3 regions of the Kitasatospora sp. NPDC043949 genome follow, and region 3 is predicted to be linked to each of the others. Evidence: riboswitches for the same ligand, from Rfam matches in the RefSeq annotation. Region 3 holds a riboswitch; each other region holds the start of a gene.

Region 1 (10,132 bases), on a different contig from region 3:
CTTCGAGCCATCCTAGCAGCGGGCCGGGAGGCAACCGGACACGCACCATTCCGCTTCGCCGGGTTCACGCCCCGGACGCGCCGCGGATGCGGGCCATTCGCACGACTGCCCCATTCGGCTTGACGCAGCTACCTTACTCTACGTAACCTCACAGTGAGTTACGAGACGGACGTCGAACCCACCGGTAACGGCGTCGGCAATCGTCCGTGACCCACCACTGAACGCGAAGCAATCTCGTCCGGGGAGATCAATGTCCAGCGACTACGCGAAGCAACTCGGAGGCAAGCTCCGAGCGATCCGCACTCAGCAGGGTCTCTCCCTGCACGGTGTCGAGGAGAAGTCCCAGGGGCGCTGGAAGGCAGTCGTCGTCGGCTCGTACGAGCGCGGCGACCGTGCGGTCACCGTGCAGCGGCTGGCCGAGCTGGCGGAGTTCTACGGCGTCCCGGTGCAGGAGCTGCTGCCCGGCGGCACCCCCGGCGGCGCGGCCGAGCCGCCGCCGCGCCTGGTGCTCGACCTGGAGAGACTGACCCAGGTCCCGTCCGAGAAGGCCGGCCCGCTGCAGCGCTACGCGGCGACGATCCAGAGCCAGCGCGGCGACTACAACGGCAAGGTGCTGTCGATCCGCCAGGACGACCTGCGCACCCTGGCGGTCATCTACGACCAGTCGCCGTCGATCCTCACCGAGCAGCTGATCTCCTGGGGCGTGCTGAACCCCGACGCGCGCCGCGCGGTGCGCGAGGAGGAGGCGAGCTGACGCTCGCCGCACCGACTCCCGCCGGCTCGGTCCGCGGTCCGGGCCACGCCCCGGGCCGTGCAGAAACGTCACGGCGCGGCACCCCGCATCCCGGGGGCCGCGCCGTCGCGCGTCCACGGCCGGCTCAGCAGACCGTCCCCAGGCTGTAGCCGGGCTGCGCCGCCACGCCGTCCAGCCGCACCGGCCCGGCAGCCGGCGCCCAGTCCTGCCCGCCGCTCGACCAGGCCCAGGAGGCCGGCAGGAAGTGCTCGTCGGCGGCTCCGCCACGGGCGCCGCCCGCCGCCACCGAGCCCTGCGAGCCGTGCAGCACCGCCACCCCCGGCAGCTCCAGCGCCAATCCGGCGCACAGCACCGCGCAGACCAGCTCCAGGTCCTCGTCGTTGATCCGGACCACGCCGTCCTCCCACTGCAGCACCCGGGCCGCCGCGGTCAGCCGCCCGCCCGGCGCGTCCACCCGCAGCCGCAGCTCGTACACCCCGGCGCCCGCGCCGACCAGCATCCGGCGGAACACCTCGGCGCCGCGCTGGCGGGCGGCGCGCACCCAGCGGGCGTGCTCCTCGTCGACCTCGCCCGCGGCCCCGGACAGGCCGCCGTCCAGCAGCAGGTCGGCGTGGCAGAGCGTCAGCCCGTTCTCCCGGGCCCGGACCAGGCGCGGCACGAAATCCCCGGCCAGTTCCTCGCCCTGATAGGCCAACAGCTGGGTCTGCAACGGCGGATTGACCAGGTAGCGGTCGCGGGCGAGCGGCTCGGCCGGGTCCAGCCCGTGCAGCACGCAGAACTCCGCGAAGTCCTGCGGGTGGAACATCCGGGCCCGCACGGTGTCGAAGCGCTCCAGGGCGTCGGCCAGCAGCTCGGCGGTCTCGGCCAGGTAGTGCTCGTGGTCGGCGGCGTTCGACAGCCCCCAGGCACGGGCCCGGGCGAAGTCGGCCGCGCTGGTCAGGATCCCGATGACGAATACCTGCTCGGCCCCCTCGACCCGCCGCCGCTGGTGCGGCGCCCGCACCGTGGGTCGCGGGCCGCCGGCGGTGCAGTCGGAGTTGCGGCGGGCGCGGCCGTTGCGGCTCATGCGCCCACCTCGCTGCGCTCGGCACGGGCCTGCGCCCCTGCGCGCCTCTCGGTGGTTCGCTCGCTGCGCTCGCTCACGGGATGGCTCCTGGCATCGACGGGTACCGTCGGCGGGTGACGGTCAGCGGCCGGCTCGCCGCTGACCGTCTATCTCCCCATCCGCGCGCGCCGCACACGTACGGCGTGTCACAGGAATGTAACCGACGGTAAGACGATGTGATTCACGCCGTCCGCGGCACCCGGGCGAGCTGGCGGGACTGCGCGACCAGGCGGCCGGACTCGTCCCAGACCTCGGCGTCCTCCTCGAAGTACCCGCCGGCCACGTTGCGGGTGGCGTGGGTGACCCGCAGCCAGCCCGGGACCGGCCTGGCCCGCAGGTGGACGGTCAGTTCGACGGTCGGGGCCCACCCGGGCAGGCCCAGGTCGAAGGTCACCGGCGGCAGCGCGTCGGCGACCAGCAGGAGCAGCAGCGGGTCGGGATCGCGGCCGTCGGCGAGCCGGAACCAGCCCTGGATCCGCCCGTTGCCGGACGGCTGCCCGAGCGCCCAGCCGATGGTGGCCGGGTCCAGCCGCAGGTCGAAGCGCTCCAGCAGCTCGGCCTGGGCGATCAGCTCCCGGGGCGCGTGCTCGACGCCGACGCACTGGTCCGGCGGCGGCAGCTGCGGCGGCACGGCGCTGGTGCGCACCTCGCCGTCGGCGGTGGAGAGGTCGCCGTGGCTGGCGACCACCCGCAGCCGCTCCACGCCGTCCTGGCTGAGCGAGGCGGTGCCGGTGGAGAGCCCGCGGCCGGTGCGCAGCACCTCGGTGCGGACGGTGGCCGGGCCGGGCGTGGAGGCGGACAGGTAGTAACCACTGATCGACACCGGGTCGGGGTGGTCGCCGTGCTCCAGCGACAGCGCGTGTCCGGCGACGGCGAGCAGCAGCCCGCCGTTGACCCCGCCGCCGATCTGCCAGCCGGCACCGAGTTCGGCCTCGTAGCGGCCGGGCTCGTCAGGGTGCCGGGTCAGGGCGATGCCCTGGTCGAACTCGCTGCGGGTCGCGGTGGTCATGGGGGTGGCCTGCCCTTCACTGCGGGTTTCCGAACGCCAAGTTACTGGCGAGTAGGGCACCACCTTACGCCGCCCGGGTGAAACGCGCGACGGCCGCCGGACCCGGAATCCGGGTCCAGCGGCCGTTCTGCGGGTCTCACCACCGCCGGTGGTCGGGACCTACCGGCGGATGCTCGGCTTCAGCTCCAGGAAGCGGGCGAGCAGGCCGTTGACGAAGGCCGGGGAGTCGTCCGTGGAGAACTCCTTGGCGATCTCCACGGCCTCGTCCAGGACGACCGCGTCCGGGACGCCGTCCTCCCAGATCAGCTCGTAGGCGCCGAGCCGCAGGACGTTGCGGTCCACGATCGGCATCCGGTCGAGGGTCCAGCCCACCGCGTACTGCGAGATCAGGTCGTCGATCCGGCGAGCGTGCTGGACGTACCCCTCGATCAGCTCCATGGTGTACTCGCCGACCTGCGGGGTGCCCTCGTCGGGCTTCGGCTCGCGGGCGCGGGCCACCCAGTCCGCGAGGACCCGCTGCGGGTCGACCCCGCGGTGGTCGGCCTCGAAGAGGATCTGGAAGGCCCGGGTGCGGGCCTTGCTACGTGCGGCCGACACGGACTTACTTCACCCGGCCGAGGTAGCTGCCGTCGCGGGTGTCGACCTTGATCTTCTCACCGGTGACGATGAAGAGCGGCACGGCGATCTCGGCACCGGTCTCCAGCGTGGCCGGCTTGGAGCCGCCGGTGGAGCGGTCGCCCTGGACGCCCGGCTCGGTGTGGGAGATCAGCAGCTCGACGGAGGCCGGGAGCTCGATGTACAGCGGGGAGCCCTCGTACATGGCGACCAGGGCCTCGAAGCCCTCCAGCAGGTACTTGGAGGCGTCGCCGACGACGGCCGGCTCGACCACGATCTGGTCGTAGGTGTCCGTGTCCATGAACACGAAGTTCTCGCCGTCCTTGTACGAGAACTGCATGCCGCGCTTGTCGACGTTGGCGGTCTCGACCTTGGTGCCGGCGTTGAAGGTCTTGTCGACGACCTTGCCGGTCAGGACCTCCTTGAGCTTCGTGCGCACGAAGGCCGGGCCCTTGCCGGGCTTGACGTGCTGGAACTCGACGACGGACCAGAGCTTGCCGCCCTCCAGCTTGAGGACCATGCCGTTCTTGAGATCGTTCGTGGAAGCCACGGGCGCACTTACTCCTGGATATAGCTGTCAAGGAACCAAGGCTTGCGTCCTGCCGCCGACGGCCGACGGGCGGCCGCGGTCACAGGGCGAGGAGCTCCTTGGTGGTGATGGTGAGCAGCTCGGGCCCGCCCTCCTCTGGGGGACGCACCACGAGCGTGTCCTCGATCCGGACACCGCCCTTGCCCGGGAGGTGGACCCCTGGGCCGACGGTGACCGGCACGCGGCTGTCCAGTTTACCCATGTCCGACGGACCGAGGCGCGGCGCCTCCCGGATCTCCAGCCCGATGCCGTGGCCCACCGGGTGCGGGGAGGTCTCGGTGTGGCCGGCCGCCTCCAGGATCTGCCGCGCGGCCCGGTCGGGCACGTACTGCTCCACGCCCGGCCCGAGTGCCTCCCGGGCGGCCCGCTGGGCCCGGAACACCAACCGGTGCAGCTCCACCTGCCAGGGCGCGGGCGCGGCGCCGATCACGAAGGTCCGGGCGGTGGAGACGCCGTAGCCCCGGTACTGGGCGCCCATCACCACGGTGAGGAAGTCGCCCTCCTCCACCCGGCGGTCGGTCGGCTGGTGGGCGGGCTGGCCGGAGTGGCTGCCGGTGCCGACGGACACCGGGTAGGCCGCCCGGTCCGCGCCGTGGTCGATCATCCGGCGTTCCAGCTCCATCGCCAGGTGCCGTTCGGTGCGGCCGACCAGGATCGACTCCAGCAGTTCGCCGAGCGCCTGGTCGGCGATCTCGGCGGCGATCCGCAGGTCGGCGATCTCGTGCTCGTCCTTGACCACCCGCAGCCGCTCGACCACCTGCCCCAGGTCGGCCAGCCGGGCCCCCTCCGCCAGGCCCGCCACCGCGCGGTGGCGGCTGACGGTCAGGTCGTGCTCCTCCACCGCCAGGTCCGCCACGCCCAGTCGCACGGCGGCGGCGGCCGCCGCCAGGGCGGTGTCCGCCGAGGCCGCCACCGGTACCTGGGTGACGTCCGGCGCGATCAGGTGTTCCCCGGTGTCGTCCGCCGGCAGATCGTCCGGCACTGCCAGCAGCACCCGCTCCCGGGTCAGCAGCAGCGTCGCCCCGCAGGGCGCGCAGCCCGTCAGATACCGCACGTTCGCCGCCCGGGTGATCAGCGCCGCATCGGCCCCGGCCGCACTGCAGTGCTCCCTCACCCGCTCCCGCCGACCCGCGTACGCATCAGACATGCGTCGAGCCTACGAACCCCCACTCCGATCCGCCCGCCGAGCACCCCCGACAGGGCGCGCCCCCACCCCCGCACGCCCCCTCCGTGGTCGCTACGCCCCCTCCGGGTCGATCAGGCCGCGGCGGTAGGCGGGGACCAGGTTCTGGGGGACGAGCAGTTCGCGGCCGTTGAGGGTGATCGGGACGAGCTTCGGGGCCTTGCCCTTCCACTGGGCCCGGCGGTGCCGGGTGTTGCTGCGGGACGTCTTGCGCTTGGGGACGGCCATCGGGGGCTCCTTGTCGGGTGGTGACGGTGGTGGCGGTGGTGACGGTGGTCCGGTTACCGGGTGGTGCCGGCGGCGTACGGGAGGAGGGCCATCTCGCGGGCGTTCTTGACGGCCCTGGCCACGGCGCGCTGCTGCTGGACGGTGAGCCGGGTGACGCGGCGGCTCCGGATCTTGCCGCGGTCGGAGACGAAGCGCCGCAGCAGGTCGGTGTCCTTGTAGTCGATGTACTCGATGCCGGCCGTGAACAACGGGTTCGGCCGGGCCTTGGGCGGGTTCGGTCGCTTACGCACAGTGACGGCTCCTCAGTGAACGGGGTCGAGCAGGTCCCGGAAGGCGTCCGGCAGGGCCTTCCAGCCGGGTTCGCCCGCCGCGAGTTCGGCGTCGGTGAGCAGACAGGAGTCGAGCAGCCCGGTGACGCCGTCGACGTCGAGGCCCTCCGCGGTGAAGCTGAGCTGCTGCACCCGGTCGCCGTGCAGAGGGTGCCAGTCGAGGGCGGCGGCGGCCCGGCGGGCGGGCGGGTAGAGCTCCCAGGCGGCGTCGGGCAGGGAGGTGAGCCAGGGGCCGCACTCCTCGACGGCGAGGTTGGCCCCGGCGGCGTCCCAGGCGAGCATCAGGTCGGGCCGGTTGGCCAGCCAGAAGCGGCCGCGGCTGCGCTGGGCGGCGGGGACGAGCAGTTCCAGCGCCCGGTGCAGCCGCTCGGGGTGCAGCGGGCGTCGGCGCTCCCAGACCAGCGTGGTGACGCCGGCCTCGTCGCTCTCCTGCGGGAGCAGCGCGATCGCCGGGTTGACCCGGTCGCGGGCGGCGGCGACGTCGAAGCCGCCGAGGGCGGCCCGGGTGAGCGCCCCGGTGCCGAGCCGGACGACCCGGGCGGTGGGGTGGAGCTGGCGGAGCAACGCGAGCCCGGGCGCGTGCGCCGTCGCGCGCGGGACGGCGAGGGTGGTGGCGTACTCGACCTGGTGGGCGAGCGCCTCCGCGCGGGTCCGCTGGTCCTGGACGGCGGTGTGCTCGCCGTGCTCCACCAGGTCGTCGGAGACGGAGAGTTCGCCGATCAGCCGGTCCGGGTCGACGGCCGTGACCACGCCCGCGAGTTCGACGGCGTCCTCCAGGTGGCGGCCGTCCGCCTCTCCCCCGGCGATCACCTCGACGGCCGGGTGCGGGTCGCTACCGCCCCACAGTTCGACGATCGCGAGCCCGTACCGGCCTTCGTCGGCGATCCGCAGCAGTCGCGGCAGCAGGTCCTCGCGCAGGGCGCAGCAGGGGCAGTCGTTCACCAGCGGGACGTCGGCGGCGTCGAACCCGCCTCCCGCGTCGCGCAGTTCACGGTGGACGACGCCCTGCGAGGCCTCCCGCAGGTCATGGTGGAGGACCACCGCGTCCACCGCTGCCGCCGCCAACTCCCGGACGGCGGCGCGGCGTTCGTCGGCGTGCAGTCCGGCGACGACCACCACGGGCAGTTTGATCCCGTCCACGCCGCTCACCAGCTGGCCTTGCGGACGCCGGGCAGGTGGCCGGCGTGGGCGTGAACGCGGAGGTTGACCCGGGAGAGGCCGAAGGCGCGCAGGTAGCCACGGGGGCGGCCGTCGACGGCGTCGCGGTTGCGGATCCGGGTGGCGCTGGCGTCGCGAGGCTGGCGGGCGAGTTCGGCCTGGGCGTCCGCGCGTTCGGCGGGGGCGGTGCCGGGGTGGGCGATGATCCGCTTGAGCTCGGCGCGGCGCTCGGCGTACCGGGCCACGACGGCGCGGCGCTGCTCGTTCTTGGCGATCTTGCTCTGCTTGGCCATCAGACCTTCCCCCCTCGGGCGCGGATGCGGGCGACGGCGGCCTCGATGCCGATCGTGTCGATGGTGCGGATGCCCTTGGCGCTGAGGGTGAGCCGGACGTACCGGCCCTCACCGGGCAGCCAGTAGCGCTTGTGCTGGATGTTGGGGTCGAAGCGACGGCGGGTGCGGCGGTGCGAGTGCGAGATCGCGTTGCCGAATCCGGGTTGGCGGCCGGTGAGTTGGCAGTGGGCGGACATGGGTGCTCCCTGGCGTCCGGGAATGGGCGGGACGGAGCTCACGTTACACCAGATGAAAATGACTTCCATTTCGGTGTACGGTTTCGCCTCAGCCCCGAACACCCCGCCAACCCGGGAGGACACCCATGGCCCGCAGCGAACTGCGCCCCGTCATCAAGCTCCGCTCCACCGCCGACACCGGCTACACGTACGTGACCCGCAAGAACCGCCGCAACGACCCGGACCGGATGGTCCTGCGCAAGTACGACCCGGTCGCGCGCCGGCACGTCGACTTCCGCGAAGAGCGCTGAACCCCGCCCGCCCGACGACCGGCACCGGCCCGCAGCGACGAAACGGCGCCTCCCCCGGGATCCCGGGGGAGGCGCCGTCGCTGATCGCTGCCGTCGCTGATCGCAGCCGTCGCTACTCGGCGGCCACCCAGCGCTTCTCCACCCGGGCCAGCTTCCAGTAGGCGATCGCCGCGGCCCAGACCACCACGAACAGCCCGGCGATCGCGTAGCCGACGTTGTCCAGCGAGATGCCCGCGATCCAGCCGGTGACCGGGTCGGTCAGATCGAGCTTCTCGTGCAGCACGCCGACCAGTTCGATGGTGCCGATGACGAAGGCCACCGCGATCGACAGCCCAGTGATCGTCAGGTTGTAGTACACCTTCCGGACCGGGTTCGCGAAGGCCCACTGGTACGCGAAGTTCATGAACGTCCCGTCCAGGGTGTCGAACAGGCTCATCCCGGCCGCGAACAGCAGCGGCAGGCAGACGATCGCGTACCAGGGCAGCCCGGCCGCCGCGCCCGACCCGGCCATCACCATCAGGGTGACCTCGGTCGCGGTGTCGAAGCCCAGCCCCAGCACCATGCCCACCGGGAACATCTGCCCGGGCCGGGTGATCGACCGGGTCGCCCGGTTCAGCACCCGGGCCATGAAGCCGCGCGAGTTGAGGTGCTCCTCCAGCTGCGCCTCGTCGTACGACCCGGCCCGCATCGCCCGGAACACCTTCAGTATGCCGAGCAGCGCGGCCAGGTTGAGCGCGCCGATCAGGTAGAGGAACGCGCCGGAGGCCGTCGTGCCGACCATCCCGAGCCACTTGTGGGTGGTCGAGTCGTCGTCCATCAGCGTGCTGGCCAGCTGCGCGCCGCCCGCCACCAGGGCGGCCATCAGCACCACCATCGAGGAGTGCCCGAGGGCGAACCAGAAGCCGACCGAGACCGGCCGCTTGCCGTCCGCCATCAGCTTGCGGGTGGTGTTGTCGATCACCGCGATGTGGTCGGCGTCGAAGGCGTGCCGCATGCCGAGGGTGTACGCGGTGATCCCGAGGCCCACCCCGAAGACCTGGGTGCCGACCGCGTAGTTGTGGGGCGCGACCAGGAAGACGAGCGTCCCGAAGGCCACCACGTGCATGGCCAGGATCACCCCCATCAGCCCGGCCGTGCGGACGGTGTCCTCGCGCTTCCAGCGGAACGTGGGCAGCACGGACGGTGTCGCCGGCGCCTCGGCGGCGGCGGTTTCGGGCAGGGTCATTCGGGTCACGCTCCAGCACCTCGTGGAAACACTTCGTGAGATGCCGTGGCCGGTCTCCTGGCTTACGGGGGTCCCGTACCCGCCTTCCCAGGTGCGCGAGGCTCCCAGTGGCGTCGTGGGTACGGACGTCTCTCCATCGTCGACGATCACGATGGCCCGATCACAGTGGCGAGGGCCGCTCCGGACTGGGACCCCTGAGGATCCGTCACCGGTCTTCCCGAGCACCACGGCGGGGAACACCGTAGGGGCCAGGACCCACCCTTGCAAGGCTGCGCACCTGCGCAGGTGTCCAGGATCACAGGCCCCCTCCTGCAACAATGTGCGCATGCATCTCGTACCGGCCGACCGCGCGGGCCACCGCACCATCGACGGACACCGGGTCTGCGAGGCCATCGCCGCGATCGGCGACCCCGCGCACGTCCGCACCTGGGCCGAGCGGTTCTCCCTGCTCGCCGACCCCGGGCGGCTCGCCCTCCTGCTCGCCCTCCACCGGGCCGGCCCGCTCGCCGTCTCCGACCTCGCCGTCGCCACCGGCATGCGCGACCCCGCCGTGTCCCAGGCCCTGCGGCTGCTCCGCACCGCGGGCGTGGTCACCGGGGACAAGGACGGGCGGATCGTGCGCTACCGGCTCGTGGACGAGGCCCTGCGCCCCCTCCTCGACGCGTGCGCCGCCGCCGAACACCACGAGCCCAGCGCGGCCGTCGTCTGACCGGCTCCTCCGGAGGACGCGCCGGGGCCCGGCCGGAGCAACCCTCGAACGCGGTCAGGCCGCCTGGCAGGCGGGGCACCAGAAGAGGTTGCGCGCGGCGTGCTGCTCCGTCCGGACCTCGGTGCCACAGACCAGGCAGGGCATCGCGGCCCGCCGGTAGACGTACACCTCGCCGCCGTGGTCGTCGACGCGCGGCGGGCGGCCCATCGCCTCGGGGGTGTGCTCGGGGCGGACGGTGTCGATCCGGCCCGCGCCGACGCCCTCGTGCATCAGGGCGACCAGGTCGGCCCAGATCGCGTCCCACTCGCCCCGGGTGAGGTCGCGGCCGGCGCGGTGCGGGTTGATCCCGTGGCGGAACAGCACCTCGGCCCGGTAGACGTTGCCCACCCCGGCCAGCACCTTCTGGTCC
Region 2 (10,132 bases), on a different contig from region 3:
CTCTCTGGGCGCAGGGTCAAGAACCTGATCTTTCCAGAACGGGAAAGTCGTTCGACCGCCCCCGCCCGGTGTGAACGCCGGGTGGGGGCGGGGGAGTTCAGGGGGATGGGGTGGGCGGTCGGGTCGGTACAGACAGAGGTGCCCCGCGCGGCGGTGAGCCGGGCGGGGCACCTCTGGTGTGTCTGCGGGTTTAGAAGTCGTCGTCGAAGGCGACGGAGCCCTCGACGGCGACCTGGTACGCGGAGACGCGGCGCTCGAAGAAGTTGGTCAGCTCCTGGACGTTCTGGAGTTCCATGAACCCGAACGGGTTCGTCGACCCGTAGCGGATCGGCAGGCCGAGGCGGGCGAGGCGCTGGTCGGCCACGGCCTCCAGGTACTGGCGCATGGAGTCGGTGTTCATGCCGGCGAGGCCGTCGCCGCACAGGTCCTGGGCGAACTGGAGCTCGGCCTCGACGGCCTCCTCCAGCATCTCCGTGACCTGCTTGGCCATCTCGTCGTCGAAGAGGTCGGGCTCCTCCTCGCGGACGGTGTCGACGACCGACATCGCGAAGTCCATGTGCATGGACTCGTCGCGGAACACCCAGTTGGTGCCGGTGGCCAGGCCGTGCAGCAGACCGCGGGACCGGAACCAGTACACGTACGCGAACGCGCCGTAGAAGAACAGGCCCTCGACGCACGCCGCGAAGCAGATCAGGTTCAGGAGGAACGCGCGGCGGTCCTCCTTGGTCTGGAGCGAGTCGATGTGGTCGACGGCGTTCATGTACTTGAAGCAGAACTGCGCCTTCTGGCGGATGGAGGGGATGTTCTCCACCGCGGCGAAGGCCGCGTTGCGGTCCTCGGGGTCGGGCAGGTAGGTGTCGAGCAGCGTCAGGTAGAACTGGACGTGCACGGCCTCCTCGAACAGCTGGCGCGACAGGTACAGCCGCGCCTCCGGGGAGTTGATGTGCTTGTAGAGGCTCAGCACCACGTTGTTGGAGACGATCGAGTCCCCGGTGGCGAAGAAGGCGACCAGGCGGCCGATGAGGTGGCGCTCGCCCTCGCTGAGCTTGGCCAGGTCGGCGACGTCGGAGTGCAGGTCCACCTCCTCGACGGTCCAGGTGTTCTTGATCGCGTCCCGGTACCGGTCGTAGAACGACGGGTAGCGCATCGGGCGCAGGGTCAGCTCGAAGCCGGGGTCGAGCAGCATCTTCTCGCGGTCGGGGGTGCTCACTGGCAGGCCTCGCAGGACTCGGGGTTCTCCAGGGAGCAGGCCAGCGCGGCCTCCTCCTCCGGGGTGAGGGTCGGGGTGTTCACGGGCACGGGCGCGGACGAGGACGCGGGCGCGGGCGCGGCGGCGCGGGCGGTACCGGAGGCGGCCTGGGCGATCCGGGTCGCCGGGCGCGAGCGCAGGTAGTAGGTGGTCTTGAGACCGACCTTCCACGCGTAGGCGTACATCGAGCTGAGCTTGCCGATGGTCGGCGCCGCCATGAACAGGTTCAGCGACTGGCTCTGGTCGAGGTACGGCATGCGGGCCGCGGCCAGGTCGATCAGCGCGCGCTGGGGCAGCTCCCAGGCGGTGCGGTACAGCGAGCGGACCTCGGCGGGCAGCCAGCCCAGCTCCTGGACGGAGCCGTTGGCCTCGCGCAGGGCGTCGCGGGTCTGCTGGTCCCAGACGCCGAGCTCCTTGAGCTCGCGCACCAGGTACGGGTTGACCTGGAGGAACTCGCCGGACAGCGTCTCGCGCTTGAACAGGTTGGAGACCTGCGGCTCGATGCACTCGTAGACGCCGGCGATGGACGCGATGGTCGCGGTCGGCGCGATGGCCAGCAGCAGCGAGTTGCGCAGGCCGGTCTCGGCGATGCGGGCGCGCAGCGCGGTCCAGCGGTCGGCCCACTGCGGGGCGGCCGTCGGGAAGTGGTCGATGTGCAGCTCGCCGCGGGCGGCGCGGGTCTCGCCGTAGGCCTCGTGGCGGCCCAGCTGCTCGGCCAGGTCGGCGGAGCGCTCGTACGCGGTGAGCATGATGCGCTCGGCGATGAGGGTGGACAGCCGCGCGGCCTCGGCGGAGTCGAAGTCGATCCGCAGCTTGAAGAAGACGTCCTGGAGGCCCATCACGCCGAGGCCGACCGGGCGCCAGCGGGAGTTGGAGGTGCCGGCCTCGGTGGTCGGGTAGAAGTTGATGTCCACCACGCGGTCGAGGAACGTCACGGCGGTGCGGACGGTGGCGTCGAGGCGCTCCCAGTCCATGGCGCCGAGCAGGTCGTCGACGGAGGCCCCCGGGGCGACGTGGGCGCCGAGGTTGACCGAGCCGAGGTTGCAGACGGCGGTCTCGGAGTCGTCCGTGACCTCCAGGATCTCGGTGCACAGGTTCGAGGAGTGCACCGTGCGGCCGGGCAGCGCGGTCTGGTTGGCGGCGCGGTTGGAGGCGTCCTTGAAGGTCATCCAGCCGTTGCCGGTCTGCGCCAGGGTGCGCATCATCCGGGCGTACAGGGTCTGCGCGGGGATGGTGCGCACGGCCTTGCCGGCCAGCTCGGCCTTGCGGTAGGCCTCGTCGAAGTCGGAGCCCCACAGGTCGACGAGCTCGGGCACGTCGGCGGGGGAGAACAGCGACCAGTCCTCGTTGGCGTTGACCCGGCGCATGAACTCGTCCGGGATCCAGTGCGCCAGGTTGAGGTTGTGGGTGCGCCGCGCCTCCTCGCCGGTGTTGTCGCGGAGCTCCAGGAACTCCTCGATGTCGGCGTGCCAGGTCTCCAGGTAGACGCAGGCCGCGCCCTTGCGGCGGCCGCCCTGGTTGACGGCGGCGACCGAGGAGTCGAGGGTGCGCAGGAACGGGACGATGCCGTTGGACTTGCCGTTGGTGCCGCGGATCAGGCTGCCGCGCGAGCGGATGCGCGAGTAGGACAGGCCGATGCCGCCGGCGTGCTTGGACAGCCGGGCGATCTGCGCGTAGCGGTTGTAGATCGAGTCCAGGTTGTCCAGCGGGGAGTCGAGCAGGTAGCAGCTCGACATCTGCGGGTGCCGGGTGCCGGAGTTGAACAGGGTCGGCGAGGAGGTCAGGTACTCCAGCCGGCTCATCAGGCCGTACAGCTCGGCGACCTCCCGCACCGACTGCTCGCTGTCGCCGACCGCCAGGCCGCAGGCGACGCGGAGCAGGAAGTGCTGCGGGGTCTCGATGACCTTGCGGGTGATCGGGTGGCGCAGCAGGTAGCGGGACTGCACGGTGCGCAGGCCGAAGTACTCGAAGCGGTCGTCGCCGTGCGCGTCGATCAGCGCGTCCAGGGCGGCGGCGTGCTTGGTGACGAAGGCGGCGGTGGTGTCGCCGATCAGGCCCTCGGCGTGGCCGACGGCGATCGAGGCGGCGAAGGAGCGCGAGCCCTGGCTGTTCGCCTCGTCGACGATCTCCAGGGCGAGCAGCCGGGCGGCCAGCTTCGAGTACTGGGGGTCCTCGGCGATCATCGACGCGGCGGCGTCCACGGCCAGCCCGCGCAGCTCGGCGAAGTCCGAGCCGGCGTGGCGGCCACGCAGCGCGGCGGCGGCGACATGGCCGGGGTCCACCTGGGGGAGATCGACGCTGCGGTCGGTGAGCAGCCGAAGGAGCGCGCCGCCGGGGTCGGAGACCGTCGGGTCGGTGGGGGCGGGGCCGGTGCCCTGGGCGGGCAGGGTGGCTGAGGCAGCGGTGGTCAAGGCGCTCTCTCCTGGCGGCGATCGGCGGCGGTGATCGGGGGGTACCGGGCCGTTCGGGGCAGGGGAGCACGGCACGTACGCAGGAAGCGTCGCGCGACGGTGGCGTCCCCGGCCCGCCCGCGAGGCCCGGAAGGTAGTTCTCGTGCTGGCGCGGCCTCTGCGGGAGGGCCCGTGCGCACACCGTCGGCAGGTACTCGGACTCGCGGGGCGGCTACTGGTAGCCGCCCGCTCACCGCTGCGGGGCAGTCCCGGATTCGCACCGGGTTCCCCTGCATCGACAGCAGGATTGAGCATACATCTAGTGGTGTCTCTCTGATGCGACCCCACATGTAGTACGGCGCGGTGTGTCGGAGCGATAACCGGTGGTGCCGGGAGGGGGCGGGTCGTGGCCTTGGGGCGCCTCGGATCCGGGCTTCCGGCGCCCTGATTCCGGGCTTCCGGCGCCCTGATTCCGGGCCCCGGCGTCCTGGTTTCGATACGGAACGGTCACCGGGCGGACCGGTTGCCGCGGGCATGCCCTACGATCTGGGCGCATGAGCGAGCGAAGCGCCGAGGGGCGCGTTTCGCGAAGCGATCATCGAGCGAAGCGAGGGGGCGCGTGAGCGACGGAACTGGCGCACCCGGGCAGGGTCCGCAGGGAACGCCTCCCACCGGGCCGGGGGACGCGCACGGTCAGCAGCCGCCGGTGGTGCCCGGTCCGGTGTTGCCGCCGAGCGGGGGCTTCGGGCCGCCGCCGGCCTCGTACGGGCCTCCGGTGCCGCCCGCGCAGCCGGTGGCGCAGCCCGGTCCGCCGGGGCAGCCTCCGCTGCCGCAGCCGGGACCGCCAGGGCAGCAGCTGCCGCCGCAGTGGCAGCCGAACCCCCAGGCGCACCCCCAGCCGCATCCCCAGGCACACCCCCAGCCGCATCCGCAGTCGTACCCGCAGCCCCAGGCGCCGCAGCGCGCCGAGCCGAACTGGGAGGCGCTGGCCGACCGCAACGCGGCGGACGGCAAGCGCCGCCGCCGACTGCGGGCCCTCGGCGTGGCGGTCGCGGTCGTCCTGGTCGGCGGCCTGATCGCGGGCGGGGCGGTGCTGCTGACGAAGGGCGGCGGCGACAAGCCGGTCGCCGGGCCGATCGCCTCGGCCTCCAACCGGCCGTCCTCCGCCGCATCGGGTGCCGCCCGGAGTGCCGCGCCGAGTGCCGCCGCAACCCCGGGCGGGAACCCGTCCGGCACCCCGGGCGGAGCGCCGGACGACCCGTCGAAGCCGATCTGGGAGGCCGCCACCGACCCGGCGCCGCAGGACGCGGGGGCACTGTTCTCCGCGCTCCAGGTGACGGTCAACGGTGCCACCTGGAACCGGACCTTCGTCTCGCTGGACTCGCCCTGCTGGGACGGGAACTCGACGACCGGCGGGCTCGGCAAGGTCCTCGGTGACCAGGGCTGCCAGAAGGTGCTCCGGGCGACCTACGTCTCCGGCGACAGCGCGGTGACCGTCGGCGTCGCGGTCTTCGACCACAAGATCCAGGCCGAGACTTCGATGAAGAGCTACACCGGCCACCTCAAGGGCGCCGTCGCGCCGGGCGCGCCGGCCTTCTGCGCCACTCCGGGCTGCACCAACACGCACAACACCCTGGGCCGGTACGCCTACTTCACGGTCGAGGGCTCGGCGAAGGGCGGCGACACCGCCGACGCCACCGCCACCGCGGCGGCCGTCGGCTTCGGCGAGCACGTGAAGGGCCAGCTGCTCCAGCGCGCCAAGGCCGCGTCCGCGGCCGCGCCGGGTGCGCCGGGGGCCGCCGCGGCCGGCTGATCCGCCGTGGCACCCCGGCCCCGGCGGGTTCGCTCGCCGGTGCCGGGGGAGTGTGGCAGGCTCTCGGGGCAGTCATTCGCACGAGTGTTCCGGTTGTGTCCGCCTGGGCCGGTGCCGGCGAGCAACCGGAGGAGCGGTCCGTGGCCCTGCCCAGAGCCCTGCGCGGCAGGCCCGCCGTCCTGGCCGCGGCCGGGGTCGTGGTCGCCGCGGGCGCCGTGGCGCTGTTGCAGCGTGACGGCCGGGCCGACGGCGAACGGCCCGCCCGCGTCCCGGTGACGGTCGGCCTCCCCGGCCGCACCCTGCCGCCGGAGGTCGGCCGGGACCTGCTCGCCCGGGATCCGCAGGCCTCGCCGAACGCCCGGGCCGTCCAGCAGCTGCTCGCCGACCTGGAGGGCCGGGCCCGCACCGGGCAGAGCGGCGGGACGGTGATCGGCCAGCACGTCGAGGCGCACAACGAGCGCAACAACCCCGAGTACGGCGACTACCGCGGCACCAAGCAGGTCGGCTACTACTACAAGAAGGCCGCCGACCTCACCGGCAAGCTGCCCGGCTTCGTCGAGACCGACCTCGGCCCCGGCTACGGCCAGACCGGCTGGGGCGTCGGCGACCCGCGCTCCTACTCGGCCGGCCGGTGGCCCACCTGCCGGGCCGGCTGGCAGTACACCGACGACGCCGTCGACCTGCTCTCCGCCGTCTGGTCCGGTCACCCGCGCGCCGACGACGGCAGCTACGGCACGGCCGGCGTCCAGCACAACTGCGACGGCACCACCACCGAACTGCCCGACAACGGCGGGGGGCCGGCCGGGATCGTCGGCATGTCCTTCCACCAGCCCTACCCGGGTTCGGACGTCAAGTCCTTCGAGCAGGTGCTCTGTTCGAACTCTCCGGCCGCCAAGGACAAGGGCTGGTTCGGCCGGGTCGTCGACAGCGCGCACGACACCCCCGAGTACCGCGCGCTGATGACCGACCTGTCCTACCTGGCCGACCACCTGGAGTACCTGGCCGCCCACGACGTGCCGGTGCTGCTGCGCCCGTACCACGAGATGAACGTGCAGGACTGTTCCCGCAGGTTCTGGTGGTCGGGCCAGAAGCCGGCCGACTACCAGGCGCTGTGGCGGATCACCTACCGCTACCTGGTGGAGACCAGGGGCCTGCACAACCTGCTGTTCGTCTGGACGCCGGTGTCCTGGGACGGAGCCCCCGGCGCGGACCCGTGGGACTACTACCCGGGCTCGCAGTACGTCGACGTGGTCGGGGTGGACGACTACAGCGGCAGCCCCGCGCACCCGATCGGCACCGGCGAGGTGTGGACCAAGCGGTACTACGACGGGCTCGCCGGCTACGGCAAGCCGCGGATCCTGGCCGAGTCCTTCGCCGTCCCGGTCAACTCCCGCCAGCCGGAAACGCTGCGGCGCACGCCCTGGACGATCTGGACGGTCTGGGGGCAGTCGCTCACCTCGGACAACCTGACGCCGGAACAGCCGCGCAACGCCAGCGCGGACGTCAACGCCACCTACCACAGCCCGCTGGCGCTCACCGGCGGCGCCGGGCCGTTCGGCGCGAACGTCGACTGGGGCGGCCTGCACGTTCGTTGAGCCGGTCCGCAGGGTCGTCGAGCCGCCCCCGCGCGTCCGCCGAGCCGGTCGCCGTGAGGTGCGCTACACCACCGAATTCCGTTGAACGGCCGGAATACCGTGTCCGTTGTGCCGTGTGGCATCCTGTGGCGGCGAAGCCGAGGGGCTGACGCCGGGACGGGCCCGGCGGGGCGGGGGTGCGGGATGGGACAGGCGCGTGCGATGCGCGCGGCCGGCGGCATCGCCGTCGGCTGGGGCGTGGTGCTGCTGGCTTGGGCGGCGTACAACTGCTTCGGCCAGGTCGGGTTCGCGACCTACGTCAAAGGCATCTTCTACTACGGCGGCACCTCGGTGGACGCCGAGACCGGCAGCCTCAACTACGGCCTGATCTACCTGCTTTCGGGAATCCTGCTGCTGCGCGGGCGCAGCTGGGCGCTCGGGGTGGCGGCCGGCGTCGCACTGGTCGAGGGGTACAACCGGGTGCGCAGCCTGACCGGCGCGCTCCTGGACAAGCCGCAGCGGGAGTGGTTCACCAGCACCATCGAGGGCGGGCTCAAGCTCGCGACCTTCGCGCTCGGCGTGGCCGTCACCGCGGCGCTGATCCTGCTGCTGGCCCGGCTGAAGTGGCGGGAGCCGCGGGCGCCGGAGGCCGCCGCGGCGTCGGGCGGCCAGGTGCACTGGTCGCTGCTGCAGACGATCCCGGCCGAGCCGGCCCCGGGCCCGCAGCCGTACCAGCAGCCGCCGTTCCAGCACCAGCACCAGCACCAGTCCGCCTGGCCGCAGCCGCAGCCGCAGCCGCAGCCGCAGGCCGCCTGGCCACCGCAGCCGCCCTTCCAACAGCAGCCGCAGCCCGCGTGGCCGCAGCAGCCCCCGGCCTCGCAGCCGCAGTCGCAGCCCGCTGCCTGGCCGCAGTCGGCGCCGGCCCAGCCGGCCCAGCCTTCGCAGCCGTCACAGCCGGTGCCGTACGCGCAGCAGCCCGCCCAGCCGGCCCCGCACCCGTCGACGCTCGCCCAGCAGCCGTGGCCCGCCGCGCCGCCGGTGACGCCCGGTCCGGTCGCCCCCGGTCCGGTCGTCTCCCCGGCCGACCGCCCGCCGGCCGACCGCCCGCCGCAGGCCTGAACCTCCGCAGCCCCGGACCGCTCGCGAACGACCCGGCTCCCGCACGGGATCGGCCCGACACCAGACGAGGAGCGACTTTCGCCATGCCATCGACATCCCCCGCACGGACGGTGCTCACCACGTCCCGCGAGGCCGCCCGGCTCGCCGAGCGACAGATGTCGTGGAAGCCCCGGGTCCTCCCGTTCTACTTCTCCTTCACGGTCATCTTCGCCTTCTCGGTCTGGGCCTACGTGCCCAACCCCACCCCGCTCGGCTGGACGATCACCATCCTGTGGGGGATGCCGGTGTTCGGCGTCCTGATCGGCTTCCAGGGCGTGCTGATGGTCCGCCGCCGGCTGCGCCAGGTGAGCCGGATGACGCCGGCCGTGCCGGTCGAGGACGACTTCCTGATCGTGCTGGTGCCGACCATCGGCCGCCACGACACCTATCCGGCGCTGGAGCGCTCGGTGCTCTCGTACGTCGAGCACCTGCCGGCCTACTTCCCGTGGATGCGGGTGGACGTCCTCACCGAGGAGGGCTGCGCGGCCGCCGAGAAGATCGACGGTCTGGCCGCCCGCAACCCGCTGATCCGGGTGGTGACCGTGCCGAAGGCCTACGAGACGGCCAACGGCACCAAGTTCAAGGCCCGCGCCAACCACTACTCGCACGAGCTGCGGATCGAGGAGGGCGAGGCCGAGGACGACGTCTGGGTGCTGCACATGGACGACGACACCGGCGTCGGCCCGGACACCGCCGCCGCCGTCGCGCAGTTCGTCAACCGGCAGCGCCGGGCCGGGGACGACGCCAAGCACATGGCGCAGGGCATCCTGACGTACCCGCGGGAGAACGCCGTCTCCACCTTCACCTGGCTCGCCGACGCGATCCGCCCGGCCGACGACATCGCCCGCTTCCGCGCGATGACCGGCACCGGCACCCCGATCGCCGGCGTGCACGGCGAACTGCTCCTGATGCGCTCCTCGGTGGAGGCCACCATCGGCTGGGACTTCGGCCCGAAGACCATCGTCGAGGACGCCCAGATGGCGCTGAACTTCTGCCAGCGCTACCCGGGCCGCAGCGACTGGTTCAACGGGCGCTGCTACGGCGCCTCGCCGGCCGGGGTCAAGGACTTCCTCAAGCAGCGCGAGCGCTGGGCCTGGGGCCTGGTCGCGCTCTGCTTCAACAGGACGATCCCGCTGCGGTACCGGCTGTTCATCGGGATGGGCATGGTCAGTTGGGTGCTCGGCCCGCTCCAGCACGTCGGCCTGGTGCTGCTGGTCGCCTGGTTCACCGGCACCTGGAACACCTCCCCGGTCACCCAGTCCGTGGTGCTGGTCTGGTCGATCAACTTCGCCTACGTCATCTGGACGTACTGGGAGGGCCTGCGCCTGAACGTCGTCGCCTCGGCGAACCACCGGCGCAAGTGGTGGGAGCCGATCGTCGTGGTGGCGGCCATCCCGCTGTTCTCCTTCCTGGAGGGCTGGGGCGGCCTGCGCGGGCTGGTCAAGTTCCTCAAGGGCGAGGAGAACAAGTTCGTCGTCATCGCCAAGCCGGCCTGATCGGAGGTCACCGCTGTGAAGCGCCCCGCCATCTTCATCCTGCCGACCGTGGTGGTCGCCATCACCGTCGCCGTCCCGGTGGTCTGGGGGGACCACCCGCTCAAGTTCGTCCACCAGCGCCCGACCGCCGTGCACTGGGCCGGCTCCGCGACCGAGCAGGGACGGGTCTGGGGCTTCGGCAAGGACGCGCCGCCGGTCGAGGACACCGGCCCCAGGGTGGCCCGCCCGTGGGCCGAGGGCAGCCCCGAGTGGGGTGTGCAGGTGTACTGGCTGGACGATCCGGCGGACCCGGACAACTTCGTCCAGGGCAAGGTCGACCGCATCGTCAAGTACGTCGTCGGGCTGAACGCCAACTCCCTGTCGGTGACCTTCCCGTACTACACGACGGGCACCAGGTCGAACGCCGTCGCCGCCCGGCCGACCACCCCCACCCCGGAGCGGCTGGCCCTGCT
Region 3 (10,132 bases):
GTCGACCACCGACCCGGACCCGGCGGCCACCGAGCAGGCGATCCTGGCCCTGACCGGCACCGACCTCACCAGCGTCCGACACAACCCGGACGCCAGCACCACCCCGACGACGCCCGCCACCACCCCGACGCCCCCGCCCGCCGGGAGAGCCCCCGACGCCGCCAAGGGCAGCGCCTACCTCACCGACCCGTCCCGCCTGATCAACGGCCGCTACTACGAGGGCTTCCCGGCCTTCGCCGACTTCGGCCTCACCATCGACGGCGCCTACGCCCTCGCGGCCACCGGCACCGACGACGCCGCGCTGCGCAGGATCGTCGACTTCCTGGACCAGCCGGGCAAGGACGCCAGCGAGCGCACCGTCAACGACTGGACCGGCATCGGCACCGAGTACGCAGGCGGCGGCTCGATCGGAAAGGAGGCGCTGCTCGCCGAGGCGGTCGGCCGCAACCCGCGCGCCTTCGGCGGCCACGACCTGATCGCCGCCCTGGCCGCCCTCGTGTGCACCAAGGCCGACCAGAGCACCGGCTGCGCGGCGCCCGGCAACTACACCTACGCGACCTCGGTGTTCTCCCAGGCGCTCGGCATCATGGCCCAGCTCCGGGCCGGGGACTCGACGAACGCGGCTCCCGCGATCGCCTACCTGAAGGGCCTCCAGCACCAGGACGGATCGTGGCCGAGCCTGATCCCCGCCACCGGTGACTCCGACGTGGACAGCACGGCGATGGCCGTCATGGCCCTCGCCCTCGTGCCGGGCGACGAAGCCGCGCGGGCCGTCGACCAGGGCCTCGGCTGGCTCGCCGCGCGGCAGCTGCCCGACGGCGGCTTCCCGGGAGCGGCCGGCGACTCGACCAACTCGGCCGCGCTCGCCATCCAGGGCATGACACTGCGCCAGTCCACGTACGGCGCCCAGATCGCCAAGGCGCGCGACTTCCTGTCGGGCCAGCAGAACGGCGACGGCGGGTTCAACGTGGCCTCCGCCGGGCAGCCGGGATCGGACGTCCGCGCGTCCACGCAGGTGCTCGGCGGTGCCACCGGGATCTCGTTCGGCACGCTGTTCCGGGAGCTCGGGGGAACGTCGACGCCGACGCCGACTTCCACCGGGACGGCGACGCCGACGGGCACGCCCACGGGTACGCCGACGGGCACGCCGACCAACACCCCGACCGGCACGCCCACGAACACATCCACGAACACGCCCACAGGTACGCCGAGCCCGACGGGCTCTCCCGGCACGGCTGGGCCCTCGGACACCGCCGCTCCCTCGACCGGCGACGGTTCGGCCACCTGGTCGACCGGCGGCATCGACGCTCCGGCCGGAGGCGATGGCGGTGGCGCCGTCGCCCCCGCCGGTGGCGTGGCGGCGCAGACCGGCTCCGGCAGCCTGGCCGGGACCGGAACCCAGGCCCTGACGCTGACGGCGGGTGCGGGCGTGCTGACCGCGCTCGGCGCGGCGGCCGTCCTCGTCGCCCGGCGCCGCACCGCGGCCGCCCCGGGGCGTCACCGGTGAGCCGGGGACTCGGCGGTCGGCTCGGCCGGCTGTCCGGGGCGGCGGCCCTGACCTTCGCCCTCGCGTTCGGTGGCGTCGCCGTGGGCACCGCCCCGGCGTCCGCGGCGCCGCTGCCGATCGACCAGTGCACCACCGCCTCCGGCGTGGTGCTCGCCGTGGACTTCAGCAAGTGGGGCGGCCCGCTGCTGCGTTCCTGCGGGACCACCCCGACCACCGGCTTCACCCTGCTCAACCAGGGCGGCTGGAAGACCACCGGGACCGGCCACGACGGTCCGGCGTTCATCTGCCGGATCGGCTACAGCGGCTTCCAGGGCGGTAAGCAGTTCCCGGCCCCGGACCAGGAGAAGTGCGTCCTGACGCCCCCGGCCACGGCCTACTGGTCGTACTGGCACGCCGATCCGGGCCAGAACGAGTGGTCTTACAGCCAGCTCGGCGCGATGAGCTACCAGCCGAAGCCCGGCAGCGTCGACCTCTGGATCTTCGGTGGCACCAACGTCGAGGGCACCGAGGGGCGGCCGGGCTTCTCGCCGGACAGCGTTCGCGCCCACAACTCCAGCCCCGGCGGGCAGCCCGCCGACCCCGGTCAGGGCACCACGGGCGGCTCCGGCGATTCCAGCGTCTCCGGCGGCGGGTCGACGGGTGCCACGGGTACGACCGGCGGCAGCAGCAGCGGCACCGGTTCGAGCGGCGGAACCGGCGGAACCGGCGGAACCGGCGGAACCGGCGGCACCGGCGGTACCGGAAACGCAAGCGGAACCGGCAGCACCGGCAGCACCGGCACCGCCGGTGGCACCGGATCGGGCCGGGCCCCGGCCCCCGCCAAGCCCCCGGCGGGCGGAGCCCGTCCGCCCGCGCCCGCCACTACCCCGGGGCCCGGCGCCGCCGCCACCCCCGAGGACGGCATCACTCCGCCCGGAGCGCCCGAGCCGACGCCCGTGCCCGCCACACCGGTGCCGGTCGAGCCGTCCACCGCGCCGCCGACGGACACCCCGAGCGATCAGCCGACCCCGCAGACGGTCGAGGCCGCGGCCGCGCCGACGTCGACCTCCGCCGTGCCCGGCGGCGTGGTGGACGCCAATCCGGTGGCCGACGCCCCGCACGACTCCGGGTCGATGGCCCCCGCCGTCATCGCGACCGCCCTCGTGGGGGCGCTGGGCGCGGCCACCGTGGTCGTCGCGCGACGGCGCCGCCGCCGGGCCGAGTGATCCGGTGACCATGCCCGACAAACCCGACGCCGGCCCCCCGAAGCCCACCCCGAAGCCGAAGCCCACCCCCGGACGGGACGCCGGGAGCCGGCGCAGCCCCCGGAACCTGCACCCGCTGGCCTGGTGGACCTGGGCGCTCGCCCTGGCGACGGCGGCCAGCCGCACCACCAACCCGCTGCTGCTCCTGCTCGTCCTCGCCGTGCTCGGCTACGTGGTCACCGCCCGCCGGACCGAGGCCCCGTGGGCGCGCGGGTTCACCTACTACCTGTGGCTGGCTCTGACCGTGGTGGCGATCCGGGTGGTGTTCCGGTGCGTCTTCGCCACCGGCATCACCCCGCACGACCACCTGCTCTTCTCGCTCCCGCACCTGCCCACCCCCGCCTGGTACGCGGGCATCCAGATCGGCGGGCCGGTCTCCCTGGAGGCGACCCTCTCCGCCGCCTTCGACGGGCTGCGCCTGGCCTGCCTGATCTGCTGCATCGGCGCCGCCAACACCCTCGCCAACCCCAAGCGCGCCCTGCGCGTCCTGCCCGGCGCCCTATACGAGCTGGGCGTCGCCGTGACGGTGTCGCTCAGCGTCGCCCCGCAGCTGGTGCAGAGCGTCCAACGCGTCGCCCGGGCACGGCGGTTGCGCGCCGGGCAGCGGAAGGGCATCCGCGCGCTGCGCGGCATCGTCGTCCCGGTGCTGGAGGACGCGCTGGAGCGTTCGCTGCACCTGGCCGCCGCGATGGACTCGCGCGGCTACGGCCGCTCCGGCACCGCGACCCGCCGCTCCCGCCGCATCACCGGCGCCCTGATGCTGCTCGGCATGTGCGGCCTGTGCGCCGGGGTGTACGGGCTCCTGGACGGAACCGCCCCCGCTGCCCTGGGACTTCCCGCCTTCCTCGCGGGCGCCCTGCTCTGCGTGGCGGGGCTGATCCTCGGCGGCCGGCGCGTACGGCGCACCACCTACCGGCCGGACCGCTGGCGGGCCGCCGAGTGGGGCGTCGCGGGCTGCGGGGTGACCGCCGCCGTCCTGCTGTTCGCCACCGTCGGCTACGCCGCCACCGATCTCAACCCCTCGCTCTACCCGCTCAGTTGGCCGAGCCTGCCGCTCGTCCCGGTGCTCGCCCTGCTGCTGGCCGGCGCCGCCGGGGTCATCGCGCCTCCGCCCGGACGTACCCCGGAGCCCGGACGTACCCCGGAGCCCGCCGCCGGGACCCGCCGCACCGGCGCCGACCGCACGACCCCCGAGGTGAGCACGTGATCCGATTCGACCAGGTCGGCGTGGTGTACGACGGCGAGACCGCCCCCGTCCTGCGCGACGTCGACCTGCACATCCCGGAGGGCGAGCTCTGCCTGGTGGTCGGCCGCACCGGCGTCGGCAAGTCGACCCTGCTCGGCGCCGTCAACGGCCTCGTGCCGCACTTCACCGGCGGCACCCTGCGCGGCCGGGTGACCGTGGACGGCCGGGACACCGCGCACCACCCCCCTCGCGAACTGGCCGACGTGGTCGGCGTGGTGGGGCAGGACCCGCTGGCCGGCTTCACCACCGACACGGTGGAGGAGGAACTGGCCTACGTCATGGAGCAGTTGGCCGTCCCGCCGGAGGTGATGCGCAAGCGTGTCGAGGAGACCCTCGACCTGCTCGGCCTCGCCGACCTGCGCCACCGCGCCCTGCACGATCTCTCCGGCGGCCAGCAACAGCGCGTCGCCATCGGCTCGGTGCTCACCGCGCACCCGCGCGTCCTGGTCCTGGACGAACCGACCTCGGCGCTCGACCCGACCGCCGCCGAGGAGGTGCTCGCGGCCATCACCCGTCTGGTCCACGACCTCGGCGTCACCGTCCTGCTCGCCGAACACCGCCTGGAGCGGGTCGTCCAGTACGCCGACCGCGTCGCCTACCTGCCCGGCGACGGCACGGTCGTGCACGGGCCGCCCGCCGAGGTCTTCCGGCGCACCGCGATCGCGCCGCCGGTCGTCGACCTCGGGCGGCTGGCCGGGTGGCGGCCGCTGCCGCTCTCCGTCCGGGACGCCCGGCGCGCCGCCGCCCCGCTGCGGGAGCGGCTGAACGACGTGCCCGTTCCTCCGCCGCGCCGGGCAGCGGTGGCGGGGGAACGGGTGCTGGACGCCCGAGGGGTGGTCGTCCGGTACGGGCCGGTGGCCGCCGTCCGGGAGGTCGGGCTGGACCTGCGGGCCGGTGAGGTCACGGCGCTGATGGGGCGCAACGGCTCGGGCAAGTCCTCGCTCCTGTGGGCCCTCCAGGGCTCGGGCCCGCGACAGGGCGGCAGCGTGCAGGTCCTCGGAGCCGACGGCGGGCCGGCCGCGGACCCCAAGCGGCTCTCCGCGACCAGGGCCCGGCAGCTCGTCGGGCTCGTCCCGCAGACCCCGACCGACCTGCTGTACCTGGAGACGGTCGCCCAGGAACTCGCCCAGAGCGACCTGGAGGCCCGCCGCGCAGCCGGCTCGACCGTCGCCGGCCCGACCACAGCCGGCCCGACCGCGAGGCAGATCCTCGACCGGCTCGCCCCCGGGATCCCCGACGGCACCCACCCCCGGGACCTCTCCGAGGGCCAGAAGCTGGCCCTGGTCCTGGCGATCCAACTGGCCGCCGCGCCACGGGTGGTGCTGCTGGACGAACCCACCCGAGGGCTCGACTACCACGCGAAGGAGGCGCTCACCGGCATCGTGGACGCCCTCGCCGCCGAAGGCCGCACGGTCGTCGTCTCCACCCACGACGTCGAGTTCGTCGCCGCCGCCGCCGACCGGGTGGTGGTGATGGCCGAGGGCGAGATCGTCGCCGACGGCCCCACCGCCGAGGTCATCGTCGCCTCGCCCACCTTCGCCCCCCAGACCGCCAAGATCCTCGCCCCGCTGCCCTACCTGACCACCCGACAGGTCGCCGCCGCCCTCGCGCCCGCGCAGGCCGCCCGGTGAGCGCCGTCCGGATCCCCGGCCGGGCCCGCGTCGTCGCGGCCCTGGCCGCCTTCATCGGCCTGGTCGCCTTCACCTGGCCGTTCGTCGTCGCCCCCGGAAAGTTCGGCTCCTCCTACGCCCCGCCGCTGATCTTCGGCGCCCTGCTGGTCCTGGTGCTCGCCGTCGTCATCGCGGAGATCGCGGCCGGCGGCATCGACGCCAAGGCCCTCGCCATGCTCGGCGTCCTGTCCGCCGTCAACGCCGGGCTGCGCCCGCTCGGCGCCGGCACCGCCGGAGTGGAGACGGTCTTCTTCGTCCTCGTCCTGGCCGGCCGGGTCTTCGGCCCGGGCTTCGGGTTCACCCTCGGCTGCACCTCGCTGTTCGCCTCCGCGCTGCTCACCGGCGGCGTCGGCCCCTGGATGCCGTACCAGATGTTCGGCTGCGCGTTCGTCGGCATGCTCGCCGGGCTCCTGCCGAGAACCCGGCGGCGGCGCTGGGAGGTGGCGATGCTGGCCGCGTACGGGGCGTTCTCCGGGTACCTCTTCGGCTTCCTCCTCAACCTCTCCTTCTGGCCGTTCTCCACCGACCCGAACAGTTCCATCGCCTACCTGCCGGGGCTGCCCTTCACCGAGCAGTGGCACCGCTACCTGCTCTTCGACCTCGCCACCTCGCTCGGCTGGGACACCGGCCGTGCCGTCACCACCTTCACCGCCGTGCTCGTCGTCGGCCCGGCCGTCCTCACCGTCTTCCGCCGCGCGGCCCGCCGCGCCAACTTCGAGCCCATGGTGCGCTTCGAGGCCCCGGACGGTCGACGAGTCACCGCGAACGACACCGCGAACGACACCGCGAACGACACCGCGAACGGCTCCGCCATCGGCTCCGCGAGCGGCGAGGGAGTCTCACCATGCGGACGGATTCCGTGAATTCCGCGTCGGCCCCGGCGGTTTGCCCCTAAGCTGGCGACGCAGCTGGTTCGTCCTGCCCGCCAGGCAGGACGTCGCAAGAGGGAACCCGGTGGGAATCCGGGACTGCCCCGCAGCGGTGAGTGGGAACGACCGCCGTCATACGCACTGGACCCGGGACGGGTCTGGGAAGCGATGGCCAGTAGGTACCGGACGCCAACAGGCCCGGTGCGCCCACGAGTCCGAAGACCTGCCCGTTGCCCGCCCGCGGACCGTTCCGCGTGCGGATATCCCGGTGACCTCGTGGGCGGGTCGGCGACCATACCAGGCGGATCGGGCACACGCGTCGACGTGAGCCGCCGCCCGGTTCGTCATCCCTTCGCGCTCTCGTCCCGTCCCCGGGCACTTGAGGAGCCAGACTCGCGAAGGAGAGTCCCTTGACCACGAAGTCCGCAGCCGCGGCAACCAGGGCCACCGTGTACGGCTACCCCCGGCAGGGCCAGGGCCGGGAGCTGAAGAAGGCCATCGAGGGCTACTGGAAGGGCACGGTCACCGCCGACGCCCTGCGGGAGACGGCGGTCGGCCTGCGCCGGGAGAACTGGGCGCAGCTCGCCCAGGCCGGGGCCTCGGAAGTGCCCACCGGCGACTTCTCGCTCTACGACCACGTACTGGACACCACGGTCGCCGTCGGCGCGATCCCGGCCCGCCACCGGGCGGCCGTCGAGGCGGACGCGCTGGACGGCTACTTCGCCATGGCGCGCGGCACCCAGGAGGTCGCGCCGCTGGAGATGACCAAGTGGTTCGACGCCAACTACCACTACCTGGTGCCCGAACTCGGCCCGGACACCGTCTTCACCGCGAACCCGGCCAAGGCCGTCGGGGAGTTCCGGGAGGCGCTGGCGCTCGGCCACACCGCACGCCCCGTGCTGGTCGGCCCCCTCACCTACCTGCTGCTCGCCAAGCCCGCCCCCGGTGTCGCCGAGGACTTCCAGCCGATCACCCTGCTGGACCGGCTGCTGCCCGTCTACGCGCAGCTGCTGGCGGACCTGAAGGCGGCCGGCGCCGAGTGGGTGCAGCTGGACGAGCCCGCGCTGGTGCAGGACCGCACCCCGGCCGAGCTGAACGCCGCCGCCCGCGCCTACCGTGAGCTGGGCGGCCTGGCGGACCGTCCGAAGCTGCTGGTCGCGAGCTACTTCGACCGCCTGGGTGAGGCCCTGCCGGTGCTGGCCAAGGCCCCGGTCGAGGGCCTGGCGCTGGACTTCACGGGGCCCGCCGCGGCGAACCTGGATGATCTGGCCGCCGTCGGCGGGCTGCCCGGCAAGCGGCTGGTCGCCGGGGTGGTCGACGGGCGCAACATCTGGATCAACGACCTGGAGAAGTCGCTGGCCACCCTGGCGACCCTGCTGGGCCTCGCCGAGCGGGTCGACGTCGCGCCGTCCTGCTCCCTCCTGCACGTGCCGTTGGACGCCGCCGCCGAACGCGACGTCGACCCGCAGATCCTGCGCTGGCTCGCCTTCGCCAAGCAGAAGGCCAGGGAGGTGGCGCTGCTGGCCCGGGGCCTGCGCGAGGGCACGGGGGCGATCGCCGCCGACCTGGCCGCCAACCGCGCCGACCTCGCCTCGCGCGCCAACTCGCCGATCACCCACGACCCGGCGGTGCGCGCCCGTACCGCCGCCGTCACCGCCGACGACGCCCGCCGCGCCCAGGCCTACCCACAGCGGGCCGAGGCCCAGCGCGCCCGGCTCGGCCTGCCGCTGCTGCCGACCACCACGATCGGCTCGTTCCCGCAGACCTCCGAACTGCGGGTCGCGCGGGCCGACCTCACGGCGGGCCGGATCGACGCCCCGGCCTACCGGGAGCGCATCGAGGCGGAGGTCCGGGAGGTCATCGCCTTCCAGGAGAAGGCCGGACTGGACGTCCTGGTGCACGGCGAGCCCGAGCGCAACGACATGGTCCAGTACTTCGCCGAACAGCTCACCGGCTACCTCGCCACCCGGCACGGCTGGGTGCAGTCCTACGGCACCCGGTACGTGCGCCCGCCGGTCCTGGCCGGGGACATCTCCCGCCCGCACCCGATGACCGTCGACTGGTTCGGCTACGCGCAGGGCCTCACCGACCGCCCGGTCAAGGGCATGCTCACCGGCCCCGTCACGATGCTCGCCTGGTCCTTCGTCCGCGACGACCAGCCGCTCGGCGACACCGCCCGCCAGGTCGCCCTCGCCCTGCGCGACGAGGTCACCGACCTGGAGGCCGCCGGCGCGGCCGTCGTCCAGGTCGACGAGCCGGCCCTGCGCGAGACCCTGCCGCTGCGCGCCGCCGACCGCCCGGCGTACCTGGCGTGGGCGACCGAGTCCTTCCGCCTCGCCACCTCCGGGGTGCGGGCCGACACCCAGGTCCACACCCACATGTGCTACGCCGAGTTCGGCGCGATCATGACGGCGATCGACGAACTCGACGCGGACGTCATCTCGCTGGAGGCCACCCGCTCGCACATGGAGGTCGCCGGCGAACTCGCCGGGGTCGGCTACCCGCGCGAGGTCGGCCCGGGCGTCTGGGACATCCACTCCCCGCGCGTCCCGAGCACCGAGGAGGCCGTGGAACTGCTGCGCGCAGGCCTGGCCGCCATCCCCGCCGAGCGGCTCTGGGTCAACCCCGACTGCGGCCTGAAGACCCGCGGCTGGACGGAGACCCGCGCCTCGCTCGACAGCCTCGTCGGCGCCGCCCGCCACCTGCGCGCGGAGCTCGCCGGCTGACCCCCCGGTGACGCGACCCGGCCGGGCCCCGCACGCCGTGCGGCGCCCGGCCGGGTGGGCCCGGGACCGTCCCCGGGCGGGCTTCCGCAACGGCGGCCCGGCCCGTTTCACCCGGACCCGGGAAGCCCGAGGTTCTGGTAGATCTCCGTCGTCACCGTGGAGAAGTTCATGGTCATGAAATGCAGCCCGGGAACTCCCTCGGAGAGCAGGCGCCGGCACATTCCGGTGGCGTGATCGATACCGATCGACCGGACGGCCTTCGGGTTGTCCTGGTGCTTCAGCATGCTCTCGGAGAGATTATCGGGAATGGCGGCAGTGGTCAGTGTCGGAATCCTGCGAAGCGACCGGATACTGGTCACCGGCATAATCTCCGGAATGACCGGAACGGTGCATCCGGCCGATTCCAGCCGATCCCGGAAACGGAGGTAGCTGTCCACGTCGAAGAACATCTGGGTGATGGCGTAGTCGGCTCCCGCCCGGCACTTCTCGATGAAGTGCCTGATCTCGGAATCCCAGTCGGGGGACCTCGGGTGCAGGTCCGGGAACGCGGCCACGCCGACGCAGAAGTCGCCGGACTCCTTGATCAGCCGCACCAGGTCGGAGGCGTACTCCACCCCGTCGGCGTGGCGGTGCCAGGTGCCCAGCGGATCGCCCGGCGGGTCGCCGCGCAGCGCCAGGATGTTGCGAACTCCCTGGTCAGCGTAGTGGCCGAGGATGTTCCGCAGTTCGGCGACGCTGTGGCCGACTGCGGTCAGGTGGGCGGTCGGCGTGAGGGTGGTCTCCTGCGCGATGCGGCCGGTGACGTTCACCGTCCGCTCCCGTGTCGACCCGCCGGCACCGTAGGTCACGGAGACGAAGGTGGGGGACAGC

The links. A riboswitch is a leader RNA that binds a small molecule or an ion and turns the genes downstream of it on or off. The one in region 3 is predicted to bind cobalamin.
Region 1: linked by a shared signal. The riboswitch ahead of nicT (Nickel transporter NicT) and the one ahead of metE (5-methyltetrahydropteroyltriglutamate--homocysteine S-methyltransferase) in region 3 are both predicted to bind cobalamin.
Region 2: linked by a shared signal. The riboswitch ahead of AC07AL_RS33085 (ribonucleoside-diphosphate reductase subunit alpha) and the one ahead of metE (5-methyltetrahydropteroyltriglutamate--homocysteine S-methyltransferase) in region 3 are both predicted to bind cobalamin.

The regions. Positions count from the first base shown of each region.
Region 1 covers NZ_JBWKEQ010000018.1:61,375-71,506, reverse strand. Annotated here, with positions in the region: gene bldD (transcriptional regulator BldD) at 251-754, shown strand; gene AC07AL_RS17255 (hypothetical protein) at 879-1,820, opposite strand; gene AC07AL_RS17250 (thioesterase family protein) at 2,041-2,868, opposite strand; gene nusB (transcription antitermination factor NusB) at 3,028-3,465, opposite strand; gene efp (elongation factor P) at 3,470-4,033, opposite strand; gene AC07AL_RS17235 (M24 family metallopeptidase) at 4,113-5,219, opposite strand; gene rpmF (50S ribosomal protein L32) at 5,310-5,483, opposite strand; gene rpsR (30S ribosomal protein S18) at 5,537-5,773, opposite strand; gene AC07AL_RS17220 (CobW family GTP-binding protein) at 5,786-6,952, opposite strand; gene rpsN (30S ribosomal protein S14) at 6,958-7,263, opposite strand; gene rpmB (50S ribosomal protein L28) at 7,263-7,499, opposite strand; gene rpmG (50S ribosomal protein L33) at 7,625-7,789, shown strand; gene nicT (Nickel transporter NicT) at 7,902-9,014, opposite strand; cobalamin riboswitch at 9,045-9,258, opposite strand; gene AC07AL_RS17195 (ArsR/SmtB family transcription factor) at 9,340-9,723, shown strand; gene AC07AL_RS17190 (Fpg/Nei family DNA glycosylase) at 9,778-10,132, opposite strand, start outside.
Region 2 covers NZ_JBWKEQ010000059.1:10,921-21,052, reverse strand. Annotated here, with positions in the region: gene AC07AL_RS33090 (ribonucleotide-diphosphate reductase subunit beta) at 191-1,186, opposite strand; gene AC07AL_RS33085 (ribonucleoside-diphosphate reductase subunit alpha) at 1,207-3,636, opposite strand; cobalamin riboswitch at 3,829-3,954, opposite strand; gene AC07AL_RS33080 (hypothetical protein) at 4,259-5,452, shown strand; gene AC07AL_RS33075 (glycoside hydrolase family 26 protein) at 5,593-7,047, shown strand; gene AC07AL_RS33070 (hypothetical protein) at 7,231-8,145, shown strand; gene AC07AL_RS33065 (glycosyltransferase family 2 protein) at 8,229-9,680, shown strand; gene AC07AL_RS33060 (glycoside hydrolase family 113) at 9,696-10,132, shown strand, end outside.
Region 3 covers NZ_JBWKEQ010000007.1:144,179-154,310, forward strand. Annotated here, with positions in the region: gene AC07AL_RS08715 (prenyltransferase/squalene oxidase repeat-containing protein) at 1-1,507, shown strand, start outside; gene AC07AL_RS08720 (hypothetical protein) at 1,504-2,712, shown strand; gene AC07AL_RS08725 (CbiQ family ECF transporter T component) at 2,723-3,958, shown strand; gene AC07AL_RS08730 (ABC transporter ATP-binding protein) at 3,955-5,628, shown strand; gene AC07AL_RS08735 (ECF transporter S component) at 5,625-6,530, shown strand; cobalamin riboswitch at 6,573-6,769, shown strand; gene metE (5-methyltetrahydropteroyltriglutamate--homocysteine S-methyltransferase) at 6,947-9,262, shown strand; gene metF (methylenetetrahydrofolate reductase [NAD(P)H]) at 9,370-10,132, opposite strand, start outside.